Regions from separate parts of the Wenzhouxiangella sp. XN201 genome, predicted to be linked through region 2. Evidence: predicted binding sites of a transcription regulator. Region 2 holds the regulator's gene; each other region holds the start of a gene.
The links. Region 2 encodes sigma-54, which starts transcription at its own class of promoters, with help from an activator protein. Its sites were predicted from a motif close to TGGCANGNTNCNTGCTT; they were not measured.

Region 1: a site for sigma-54 is predicted at 1,459-1,475, ahead of glnA (type I glutamate--ammonia ligase). Genes of this name have one in related genera too.
Region 3: a site for sigma-54 is predicted at 2,194-2,210, ahead of G4Y73_RS14165 (pilin). Genes of this name have one in related genera too.

The regions. Positions count from the first base shown of each region.
Region 1 is NZ_JAAIVI010000020.1:119,731-124,014, reverse strand. Features, by position in the region: gene G4Y73_RS10010 (M14 family zinc carboxypeptidase) at 1-655, opposite strand, end outside; gene G4Y73_RS10005 (YbhB/YbcL family Raf kinase inhibitor-like protein) at 731-1,360, shown strand; gene glnA (type I glutamate--ammonia ligase) at 1,527-2,936, shown strand; gene G4Y73_RS09995 (DUF4124 domain-containing protein) at 3,032-3,544, shown strand; gene G4Y73_RS09990 (ATP-binding protein) at 3,545-4,284, shown strand, end outside.
Region 2 is NZ_JAAIVI010000020.1:331,273-335,556, forward strand. Features, by position in the region: gene hprK (HPr(Ser) kinase/phosphatase) at 1-86, opposite strand, end outside; gene G4Y73_RS10930 (PTS sugar transporter subunit IIA) at 83-553, opposite strand; gene raiA (ribosome-associated translation inhibitor RaiA) at 586-906, opposite strand; gene G4Y73_RS10940 (RNA polymerase factor sigma-54) at 958-2,373, opposite strand; gene lptB (LPS export ABC transporter ATP-binding protein) at 2,553-3,272, opposite strand; gene lptA (lipopolysaccharide transport periplasmic protein LptA) at 3,276-3,749, opposite strand; gene lptC (LPS export ABC transporter periplasmic protein LptC) at 3,715-4,284, opposite strand, start outside.
Region 3 is NZ_JAAIVI010000017.1:915,292-919,575, reverse strand. Features, by position in the region: gene G4Y73_RS04605 (hypothetical protein) at 1-1,675, shown strand, start outside; gene G4Y73_RS14165 (pilin) at 1,672-2,094, opposite strand; gene pilB (type IV-A pilus assembly ATPase PilB) at 2,523-4,244, shown strand.

The DNA.
Region 1 (4,284 bases), 210 kb from region 2:
CGGGGTGGATCAGCGGCAGCCAGTCGCGGTTGAGATCGAACCAGTAGTAGTTGGTGCGGCCGTTGGGCCAGCCTTCGGCATGTTCGCGGTCGTTCGGGTCGGCGGAGGGATGATTGCCGCGATGCATGTTGATCCAGTGCGCGAAACGGTCGATGCCGTCGGGATTGATCGCCGGCTCCATCACGATCACCAGCTCGTCGAGCCAGCGCCGCACGCGCTCGTCCTGCCCGGCGGCCAGGTACCAGGCCATGACCAGTGCCGCGCTGACGCCGGAAGACTCGTTGCCGTGCACCGAGTAACCCAACCAGATCACCGGCGGTCCGTCGCCCTCGCGCGCTGCCCGGGTGCGGTCGGCGCGCAGTTCGTCGATGTTGGCCAGGCGCTCGGGCGAGGCGAAGGTCAGCATCACCTGCGGCCGGTGGCCGTGGGTGCTGCCGATTTCCTCGATCAGGACCCGGTCGGAGGCCTCGGCCAAACGATGCAGGTAGCGCACGATCTGATCGTGCCGCGGATGACGCTCGCCGGGCTCGAATCCAAGCACTTCGGCCGGAGCCGGAATCGAGGCGTCAACCTCGATGCTTTCGGACAGGCCGGGCGCCGCCAGAGCGGTCAGGGGGAAGAGCAGCACGGCTGCCAGCAGCAGTCTTTTCGTCATCGGTTCAGGCACAGGGTTGAAGTCAGGCTGGTAAGCTTAAACGAGATGGAATGTCGATATCGAGAAGGAGTTCACATGCAACTGGAGTCGAACGATCTGCGCGAGGGCGCACCCATCGACGAACGCTTCGCATTCGGCAAGCCCGATCCGGACGAGCACATGGCGTTGGCCGACAATATCAGCCCGCATCTGAATTGGTCCGGCGCGCCGGCCGGCACCCGCTCCTTCGTGATCGTATGCATGGACCCCGACGTGCCGGCCTCTGCCGACGACGTCAACCAGGAAGGCAAGACCCTGCCGGCTGACATGGAGCGGGTCGATTTCTGCCACTGGGCGATGGTCGACGTTGCACCCGAAGTGACCGAGCTGGCCACGGGCGCATGCAGCGATGGCGTCACCCTCAAGGGCAAGCAGGATCCGCCCGGCCCGGCCGGCGCGCGCCAGGGCCTGAACGACTACACCAATTTCCTGGCCGGCGCCGAAGACATGGCCGGCAACTACTACGGCTACGACGGTCCCTGCCCGCCATGGAACGACGAGCGTGTGCATCACTACGAGTTTACCGTCTATGCGCTCGACATCGATCGGCTCGAAGTCTCCGGGGATTTCACCGGTCATGACGTGGTCGAAGCCCTCAAGGGGCACGTGCTTGACCAGGCTAGCCTGACCGGAACGTACACGCTCAATCCGGCCCTGCGCGATTGATCTGCATGCCGCTCAATATTTAAGCATAATGACTTGGAATTGCTCACAATCTGCGCAAATGTGAATCACGAAGCGCCGCAAGACGGGCCTTCCGAGGCTGGCACGCCGCATGCACTGTAAGGCATCAGACATCCACTCAAACACCCTAATGAGGTAGCAAGACGACATGGCCGCAAAGGACATCATCAAGAAAATCGCCGACGAGGAAATCGAGTTCGTCGATCTGCGCTTCTCCGACACGCTGGGCAAGGAACAGCACGTCACCCTGCCGGCGCACACCGTCGACGATGACTTTTTCGAGGAAGGCAAGATGTTCGACGGTTCGTCGATTGTCGGATGGAAAGGCATCAGCGAGTCCGACATGGTGCTCATGCCGGATACCGCGACCGCTTTTATCGATCCGTTCTCGGAATTCAAGACGCTCAATCTGACCTGCGACATTCTCGAACCGGACACCATGCAGGGCTACAGCCGCTGCCCGCGTTCCCTGGCCAAGCGTGCCGAGGCATTCCTGCAGTCGAGCGGCATCGCCGACGAGGCGTACTTCGGCCCCGAACCCGAGTTTTTCGTATTCGACGACGTACGCTGGAAGAACGACATTTCCGGCTGCTCGTTCGAAATTGACTCCGAGGAAGCGGCCTGGAACACCAACAAGACCTACGAAGACGGCAACTACGGACATCGCCCGCGCGTCAAGGGCGGCTACTTCCCGGTACCGCCGGTCGATGGCCTGGCCGACCTGAGAAGCCTGATGTGCGCGACGCTGGAAGCGATCGGTATCCCGGTCGAAGTTCACCACCACGAAGTCGGCACCGCGGGCCAGTGCGAGATCGGTACACGCTTCAACACCCTGGTGCGCAAAGCCGATGAAATGATGATATTCAAGTACGTGGTCCACAACGTGGCGCACCGTCAGGGCCAGACGGCCACGTTCATGCCCAAGCCGCTCGTGGGCGACAACGGCTCGGGCATGCACGTCCACCAGAGCTTCTCCAAGGACGGCACGAACATGTTCGCCGGCGACGGCTACGGTGGTCTGAGTGAAACGGCACTGCACTACATCGGTGGCATCTTCAAGCACGCCCGTGCCATCAACGCCTTCGCCAACTCCACCACCAACAGCTACAAGCGCCTGGTGCCAGGTTTCGAGGCGCCGGTCCTGCTGGCCTACTCGGCCCGCAACCGCTCGGCCTCCTGCCGGGTGCCCTGGGTCGGAACCGACAAGGCCCGCCGCATCGAGATTCGTTTCGGCGACGCCGCCGGGAACCCGTATCTCACCTTCGCCGCCATGCTGATGGCCGGCCTCGACGGGGTGATCAACAAGATCGATCCGGGCGCGCCGATGGACAAGGATCTCTACGACCTGCCGCCGGAAGAGGAACGCGACATCCCGCGCGTGTGCCACGCCCTCGACCAGGCCCTGGATGCGCTCGACAACGACCGCGATTTCCTCAAGGCCGGGGATGTGTTCACCGACGACCTGATCGACGCCTATATCAACCTCAAGATGAAGGAAGTCACGCGTTTCCGGATGTCGACCCATCCGGTGGAGTTCGACATGTACTACTCGAGTTGAGTACCTGGTGGCCCGGCGCGCGCCGGGCCACCGTTCCCCAGCCAGCCGGCGAGGGGTAGAATGATCAGCGGGCCCCACTCCGCATCACAATCGTTATGAACAGACTCCTGACAGGCCTGACCGTCGCACTGCTCGCCCTCACTCCGGCCCTTGCCCAGGACAAGGTCTATCGCGTCGTCGACAAGGACGGCAACGTCACCTACACCGACGAAAAGCCGGACGACAATGCCGAACCGATGGAACTGCCCGAGCTCAACGTGCTCGAGGGCGAGGAAGAGGAACTGCCGCTGGAAGTGACCGGCCAGCCGCCGGAAGGACCGGCCGAACTCGACTTCCGCATCGAGCAGCCGGCCGACGGCGAAACAATCGTCGGCGACATCGTGGAAATCATCATGGACATCGCAATCGATATCCCGCCGACGGCCGAGATCGCGCTGGTTCTCGACGGTGAGCCGATGGAGCCCCCGGTTCGATCCCTGACTACAACCATCCCGGCCCCGCCGCCGGGCGAGCACCGACTGTTCGCCCGTCTGCAGACGCCGTCCGGCCGCGTGCTCGGAACCACTGCTGCGATCAGCTTCAGCATCGCTGATGACGACAACGGCTGAATGGAAAAGATTGATCCGGACGAACTGGCCACCGGCCTGATCCGGGTCGCCGAAAACGGCCGTATCCAGTGGCTGAACCGGGCCGCCACCACTCTGCTGGGGCCGGCCGGGGCGTCGCTGCGTAACCAGCCCATCGACCGGGTCTCGCCCGCGCTGGCCGAATGGCTGGCCAGGGTCCTGGCCCAGGGACGCACGCTGCAGGCGCCCGAGGCCTCGCTCGAAGGGGACGACCGCATCTTCGATGTCTGCCTGCAGCCCGACGGGGATTCGGTCGTCATCGAGTTACATCCGGTCTCCGAGCGTGTCCGCCAGCGGGAACTGGCCGAACAGGCAGATCGCCGCCAGGCCCTGTCGCTGATGGCCCGGCAACTGGCGCACGAATTGCGCAACCCGCTGGCTGGCGTGCGCGGTGCCGCCCAGCTTATCGCCGCCCGCAAGCTCGATGAGACCAGCGGCCGGCACGCAGCCATGATCCAGCGTGAAGTCGACCGCATCACGGCGCTGATCGATCGCTTCGCCCAAAGTGATCGCCGGGCCAGCGAGCCGGTCAACCTGCACCGCACACTGACCGAGGCTGCCGAACTGGTCATCGCCGAGCAGCACGGGAGACTGTCCCTGGAACAGGATTTCGATCCGAGCATTCCCGAAATGAGCGCCGACGGCGGCCAGCTTCACCAGCTGTTTCTCAACCTGATGCGCAACAGCGCCCAGGCCGGCGCCACCACCATCCGCGCCAGCAC
Region 2 (4,284 bases):
GCTTCCGACTTGCCGTTGACCCAGTGCAGGTCGAGGCGGTCGGAAAACTGCTCGTAGAGCTCTGCCGGCGTGACGCGCTGACTCATTGCGCCGCGGTTTCGGCCGGGTTTTCCGACAGCAGACGCAGCAGCTCGTCGGCGTCGTCGATCTGGCGCAGGGCATCGCGCTGGACTTGCCGTCCGAGCCGGTCAGCCATCTCGGCCAGCAGCTTCAGGTGCGAGTCGGTGCACTGACCGGGTACGGCCAGTGCGAAGAACAGGTCGACTTTCTCGTGGTCGGGGGCATCGAAGTCGATCGGCCGTTTGAGCCGGATCATCGCCCCGGCAACGGCCTCCTGGTTGTCGACCCGGCCGTGCGGGATGGCCACGCCGTGGCCCAGCCCGGTCGAGCCCAGCCGCTCGCGCTGACACAGGCTGTCGAAGATTTCGCGAGCGTTTGCACTGCCGGACGCGTTGGCCAACAGTTCGGCCGCCTTCTCCAGCAACGTCTTCTTGCTCGATACCGAAACATTGATCGCGATGCGATCGTTCGCGAGCACGTCCACTAGCTGCATCGGTTCAGACCCCTTCCTGGTCGGGTTGCCCGCTAGCCGGCCTCGGCCGGCCTCGTGGCGCGGTGATCGGTGACCTTGTCCTTGTGCCGGCGGACCTGGCGATCGAGTTTGTCGATGAGGGCGTCGATGGCCGCATACATGTCTTCTGCCGCAGCGTCGGCATGGATTGGATTGGTCCGGCCACCAACGCTGATCGTGCCTTCGGCGGTATGCACGAGTTTTTCGAGGTGAAGCACGAAGTGTGCTGAAATCAGGTGGTCGAAGTGGCGTTCCAGGCGTTCGGTCTTCTCGGCCACGTAGGCCCGCAGGGCCTGGGTGATTTCAACATTCTGTCCGCTGACTTCGAGTTGCATCGACTTGCTCCTTGTTTCAAGAGTCCATGTTAATACAGTCGGCGATTGCGGTCAGCCTGCATGCAGGCGTGCCGCCCGCCGACGCTGGGCGGAGCCCGGTATCCCGAGCTGTTCGCGGTACTTGGCGACCGTTCGCCGCGCCAGCTTGATGCCGGATTCGGCGAGGTGGTCGGCCAATGCCTGGTCGGACAACGGCTGGCCGGGAAGTTCCTCACTGATCAGCTTGCGCACGCGGGCCTTGACCGCGGTGGCGGCCACCTGTTGGCCGTCGCTGGTGTCGATGCCGACCGAGAAAAAGAACTTGAGTTCGAAGGTACCGCGCGGCGTATGGGCATATTTCTGGGTCGTGGCGCGTGACACCGTCGATTCGTGGACACCGACCGCTTCAGCCACCTCCCGCTGCAGTAGCGGTTTGAGTCCGGTTTCGCCCTCGCGAAAAAACTCCTGCTGGTGTTCGACGATCGCGCGAGTCACCGCCAGCAGGGTCTGATTGCGCATCTCCAGGCCGCTGATCAGCCAGCGGGCTTCCTGCAGCCGGTCGTTGAGATACTTCTTGTCCTGGCCTTTGGCCTGGCGAGCCATGCGCACGTAGAGATCATTCAATCGCAGGCCCGGGTCATTGTCCGGATTGAGGGTCACGCGCCAGCCGTCTTCGGCCGGGTGGACGTAGACATCGGGCACCAGGTAGTTCTCGTCGTCGCTGCCGAAGCGCGAGCAAGGGTGCGGGTTGCAGCGCCGGATGACATCGAGGGCGGCGTGAATCTCGGCCTCGCCGACGCCGGTGGTTTGCACCAGGCGCTTGATGTCCTGCCGCCCCAGCGTCTCCAGGTGGTGTTCGACCAGGTGACAGGCCAGGCCCAGTGCATGCGTGTTCGAGGGCATGGCCCGCAACTGCACCAGCAGGCTTTCACCCACGCTCCGGCTGGCGACACCAATCGGTTCGAAGTGCTGGATGCGTTCCAGCACCGCGGCCACTTCCTCGATGCTGACCAGGTACTCCGGCGCCAGCGAGGCGCGCAGCGTGGCCAGGTCGTCCTGCAGGTAGCCCTCTTCGTCGAGCGCGTAGATGATGGCACGGGCTATGGCCTCGTCGGTTTCGCTGAAACCCGACAGGTTGACCTGCCAGAGCAGGTGCTGCTGCAGCGATTCGTCGGCACGGTCGCTGATGAATTCGTCGTAGTTGGGCGCCGGGCCGGAAGTGATCGAATAGCCGTCCGGCAGGTCGTCGAAGCCGTAGTCCTCTTCGTAGTCGACCTCGCTGTCGAAGTCGCTCTCGTCGCCGGTTTCGCCCGTATCCTCGCCCGTATCCTCGGTCCGTTCCAGCAGCGGGTTGGTATTGAGTGCTTCGCGAACTGTTTGCCGCAGTTCGATGCGGTTGAGTTGCAACAATGCGATGGCTTGACGCAGCTGGGGTGCCAGCTTGAGCTTCTGGCCCAGCTTGAGCTGGAGACGGGCACCCTGTTTCATGGCTTCGATTCTACTCGCACGGCAAGTATCGGGCCAGTTGCATCGCCGTATTTCCGGCCTTCATACCTGGAAACACGGCAGGCACGGAGAACACTGAAGTGCATTGCGCTCGGGTTTCGAATTGAGCTGCTTCGTGTCCGTGAATTCCGTGTCTTCCGTGGTTTCCAAACGGGTTTGAGCTACAGTCGGAATTCGCGTCCCAGGTAGACATCGCGGACGTTGTCGTCGGCCATCACCTCGGCGGGGCTGCCGTGGATGAGCAGGCGGCCCTCGCTGATGATGTAGGCGCGGTCGCAGATGCCGAGGGTCTCGCGCACGTTGTGGTCGGTGATCAGGATGCCGATATCGCGCTCGGTGAGATGGCGCACGATCTGCTGTATCTCGCCGACCGAAATCGGATCGACGCCGGCAAAGGGTTCGTCGAGCAGCATGTAGGAGGGGTTGGTCGCCAGCGCGCGGGCAATTTCGACACGGCGCCGTTCACCGCCCGACAGGCTGATCCCGGACTGGTCCGAGAGGTGGGCGATGCCGAACTCTTCCATCAGCCGTTCGAGCTCCTGCCGCCGGCCGTTGCGGTCGAGGTCCTGGCGCAATTCGAGCACGGCCATGATGTTTTCAGCCACCGAAAGCCGGCGGAAAATCGAGGCTTCCTGCGGCAGGTAGCCCAGTCCGAAGCGGGCACGCTGATTCATGCTGGTGCGGGTGATGTCGCGGTCGTCGAGAACGATGCGGCCACCGTCGGCGGCGACCAGGCCGACGACCATGTAGAAGCAGGTGGTCTTGCCGGCGCCGTTGGGCCCGAGCAGGCCGACGACCTCGCCGGTGTCGACCTGCAGGGACATGCCATGGACCACGGCGCGCCCGCGGTAGCGCTTGGCCAGTTGCTCGGCGATCAGCACGGCTCAGTCCGGCTCCGGCGGGTCTTCGTCGTCTTCCCCGATGGCTTCGGGCTCGACGGTCATCTGAATGCCGCCGCGACCCTCGGTTTTCTGGGTGTCGAGGTTGTAGACCAACTCGCTGCCGGAAAAGGTGCCGCGCGGCTCTTCGATATAGGCGTTGCCGATCAGGGTGACGGTGCGTGCGAGCAGATCGTAAACGACCTGGTCGGCATGGCCGGTGGTTTCCGTGCCGTCTTCGGTCAGGGCCTGCCAGCGGACCGGTTCGCCGAACAACTCGACGCGTTGCAGGCCGTTGTCGCCACGATAGCTGAAGCCTTCGTCGGCCGTGACTTCCAAGCTGCCGCGGGTGATGCGCACGTTGTCGCGCAGGTGAGTGGCTCCGCGCTCGTGGTCGTAGGTGGCGTCTTCCGCGTCGATGCTGATGCGACCCTCGAACTGGGCTTCAGCCGCCGTTGCCACCATCATCGCCAGCATCATCGGCAGCCATATCGTCGCTCGTATCCGGCTCAAATTCGCCTTGTACACCATCGGTCAGTTCCAGAAGATTGTTGTCCAGCTCGATCTTGAGACCGCCCGATTGCAGAATCGATCCAGCCTGCGTGATTTCAACGGGGGTATCGGCGGAAAGTATACGCGTGCGGCGATCGTAGCGCAGGCGCTCGGTGCGGACCCTGAGCTCGCCGTGCCTGGCGCGGTGGATGAGCTCGATGTCGCCTTCGAGAATCAGTACTTCCTGATCGCGCAGCACACGGGCATTGGCGGCGCTGCCGCGCCAGTCCGCGCCCTCGGGCTCGATGTGAAACTCAGGGGCTTCTACCCGCGCCACGCGTTCGGCCCAGACATGCTCCAGACGCGGTCCCGCCAGCACCAGCTCGACCCGGTTGTCGGCATCGCGAAAACGCGCCGAGAATTCGGTCAGGGTGTAGTCGAAGCGCGTGTCGGGGACGCTGGTCGGTGGGGTGGCGCTGCGGTCGGTCGGCATCAGCCAGCGAATGCCCAGTGCCAGGATCAG
Region 3 (4,284 bases), on a different contig from region 2:
AACGAATATTCTGATCCATCTGATAAACGGCATCCTTGTATTTTTCTTTACCAGGAAATTGTTGCAGGCGGCAGATGTTGACAGCTCGCAAAGCCAGTGGGTTGCGCTTGTGGCAGCAATTCTTTGGACCATACTTCCAATACATGCCGCCACGGTACTTCTAGTTATTCAACGAATGACCCTGTTAAGCACCACATTCGTGTTACTCGGCATTACTGGTTATCTGTACTCCAGAAGCGCTTCGAGCGTTTCCCCCATATTCCGCTTGACGCTGATGACTACCTGGCTCTTTTTTGCTGGCCTACTCGGCGTATTCACTAAGGAGAACGCGGCTGTTCTACCTGCGCTTACGCTGGTTATGGAACTGACCTTGCTCAAGCGTCCATTTGATAACCAAAGGCTCTTATGGAGAACATGGATCGCGCTATTCCTAGCGCTCCCGACAGTACTCATATTTTCATATCTGGCGTTCAGGCTTCCCTACACTCAGCCGGCTATCGACTTTCGGGGGTTCAGCGGCAGTGAAAGATTGCTCACGCAATCTTGGGTGCTATGGGACTACATTCGGCAAGCTTTTTTACCCTCAGCCCTCAACATACACGCGTTTTATGATTCCGTTTCCGCGAGCAAATCTCTTTTTGAGCCCAAGGTGGCAATTAGCCTGAGTGCTTGGATTTTGGTCAGTGTCCTCGCCATTTGGCTGAGAAAGGCAGTTCCATTCCTCGCCTTTGGCGTGTTCTGGTATCTAATAGCGCAATCCATAGAGTCAAGCACGATTCCCCTTGAACTTTATTTCTCGCATAGGAGTTACGTGCCGCTAATCGGTTTGGCGATTTTGTTGGGATGGGCGATCCACGCATCCTGGTTGAGATTTCAAAAGGCTGCAATTTTCGGATTTTCTGGATATTTTCTTATTCTGGCATTCGTTTTATTCAATACTTCATCTATCTGGGGAAAGCCGAGACTGGCGGCAGAGATATGGTATGGACAACAACCTGAGTCTCCACGTGCGACAGGATTTCTTCTGGAACAGTATGTTGATGAAAATGACTACCCGGCTGCATTAAAGCTTCTGAAGAGGAAGTCAAGTGATCCGGATCAAGGCTATCTCTATGAAGTGCAACGATTAGCGCTTCATTGTATTTTCAGGCAGAGACCTGTACTTGATATAGACATTGGTAATTTGGTTTCACGAATCCAGTCGGGCGAATTCACCCACGCCTATACCGACGCAATTGAAAAACTGGCTGATACCCACCTAAGTGGGGACTGCGATCTGCTTGAACTTGAAGATTTGAGACGAATTACGGTAGCCCCATTTGAGAATGATGGTTACGCAGCGTCCAGGTCAGCACGGCATGCGCTTCATAAACTAACGGCTCGACTGGATATTGCTACTGGTATCAGCGGTTCGGCAGTGGACCACCTTATGCGGGCCATTGAGATCCGACACGATCCGTCTGCAGCTAGGACAATCTTCAACATTCATTCGGCAAACGGGAATAGGCAGGGAATCCACCAACTTGTCGAAATGATGCGCTCAGAGCCTCCAAGAAATCCCGTTACACGAAAGCTGTGGCTAGACCTTGCAGACTTCTTTGAGGGCCAGATGAAAAAAGCCCCTGCGAGTGCAGGGGCTCTAAGTGTTGATAGTCCGCTATTGAGTAGCTTTTAGCGGCATTCAGCGGGGATATGCTTGTCTTCACCAGCAGTGGCAGCACAATCCCAATCAATTCGACCCGCGCCCGTTTCAGGCGTAAAAGTGAGCACTGGATCAGTGCTAGCACCGGTGTTCTGCGTCGTCACGGTAATTACGCCAGTAGAGGGCGCAATCGTAGAGCTTGCAACATAGTCAGAGGCAGCGAAGTCCCAGCCATACGAAGCCTGGGCAGTCGCAAAACGACCAAGTGACTGGTAGGTTTCAGCAACGGCCAGCTTGGCGCCCCCAGTCACGCTGACGGCCTCAGAAACCTTGGTGCGAATCGAGTAGTCCTGGTACGCGGGCACGGCAATCGCCATGAGGATCGCGATGATAGCAATCACGATCATCAGTTCGATGAGCGTGAAACCGGATTGTTTGCGCATGGTGTTCATAGAATCACTCCTGAAGTTTTACCTGCAAATACACAAGCCAACCCATCAATTGCAGGTTGGACCTGCTGCACTTTAAAGCCAACTGGCTCCACTGTCTACATGCATAAAGTGTTCCAACCCCGAGTTAACCTCGAATCGGTCCGATTCTCAGTGATTTAGGGGATCAGCGTAGCACTCCTTGGGTTGGGAACTGAACGGAACCACGAGCTAAAGATGTGACTATTTTTGTCACTATCTGACAGAATGAGTCATAGATTCTGTCGGAGAATGCGGTCAAAGTCTGACTCGCATCAAGAAACTCGACGCTGTGAACAATTGGTAACGTCTTCTGACCCAGGCCGCCAGACCCGGGTTATCCCGTCAAAAAGCATTGTAAAATCAGGCCCTGCCAGCTAGGATTTGACCCGGTCTCAAGGAATTTTCGGCCTATGCCCGCCCAACCCGCCTCACTCATGCGCCTGCCCAGCCTCGGTCGTAAACTGGTGGAAGCCGGACTATTGACTGAAGAGAAGGCTTTGGAAGTGGCGGATCAGGCCACGGAGAAAGGCCGCACTTTTACCAGTCACATCGTCCGCGAAAAGGCCGTGGACGCAATGGGATTCGCCCACCTGGCAGCCGAGGACTTCGGCATGCCCCTGGTGGACCTTCCAGCCGTCAACCTCAAACATGCGCCGATGGACGCGGTCAGCGAGGAACTGGTCCGCAAGCACCTGATCCTGCCCATCATGAAACGCGGCAAGCGTCTCTTCGTAGCCGTCGCCGACCCGGGCAACAAGGCGGGCATCGACGAGATCGCTTTTTCCACCGGCCTGTCCGTGGAAGCCATCCTGGCGCCCTACAGCGCCATCGAGCCGGCCATGGACCGGGCACTGGCAGGCTCCACCCAGGCCTTTACCGAACTGACCGAGGACGAAGACGACCTCGACAATCTGAAGTTCGACCAGGGCGAACAGGAGGAAGAAGCTGCCGAAGGCACGGCAGGCGCAGACGACGCACCGGTCGTGCGCTTCGTCAACAAGGTGCTGGTCGACGCCATTCGCAAGGGCGCTTCCGACATCCACTTCGAGCCCTACGAAGAAAACTACCGGGTTCGCTTCCGCGTCGACGGCGTGTTGGTCACGCAGGTGCGACCGCCCAAGCGTATGGCGCCGCGCCTGTCGGCCCGCCTGAAGGTGATGGCCAGTCTGGACATCGCCGAGCGCCGCGTGCCACAGGACGGACGTATCAAGCTAAACCTCACCAAGAGCCAGGCCTACGACTTTCGTGTCTCGACCTGCCCGACCCTGTGGGGTGAGAAGATCGTGCTGCGTATTCTCGACTCCTCCGGCGCCTATCTGGGCCCGGAAAAGCTGGGTTTCGAGAAAAAGCAGCAGGAAGACTACATGGCGGCCATTTCCAAGCCCTATGGCATGGTGCTGGTTACGGGGCCCACCGGCTCGGGCAAGACCGTCACGCTGTATACCGCGCTAGGCATTCTCAACGATGAGGGCCGCAACATTTCCACCGTCGAGGATCCGGTCGAAATTCGAATGAAGGGCATCAACCAAGTCCAGCAGAACGTCAAGCAGGGCCTGACCTTTGCTGCGGCGCTACGATCATTCCTGCGGCAGGATCCCGACATCATCATGGTCGGGGAAATTCGAGACCTGGAAACGGCCGAGATTGCCATCAAGGCGGCCCAGACGGGTCACCTTGTGCTCTCGACCCTGCATACCAACGACGCACCCGCCTCGATCGCGCGCCTGGCCAATATGGGTGTACCTTCCTACAACATTGTCTCGACCGTGCACCTGGTGCTGGCCCAGCGCCTGGCTCGTAACCTGCATACCTGCAAGAAGATTGAGGAAGTGCCCGACGAAGCGCTGCTCAAGATCGGTTTTACCGAGGAAGAAATCGCTGAAGGAATCAAGGTGTTCCAGCCCGGCGATTGCGACCAGTGCACCGCCGGCTACAAGGGACGGAGCGGCGTGTTCCAGGTGATGCCTATTACCGAAGACATGGAACGGATCATTCTTGAAGGCGGTTCGGCCCTGGATCTTGAAAAGCAATCACACAGGGAAGGCATTATCGACCTGCGCCGGGCGGCCCTGAACAAGGTCAAACTGGGCAAGATTGGCCTGGCCGAGATGAACCGGGTGACCAAGGACTGAGGGCCGGGATGGATGGCTGAAAGGGGACGAAATGAGGGAA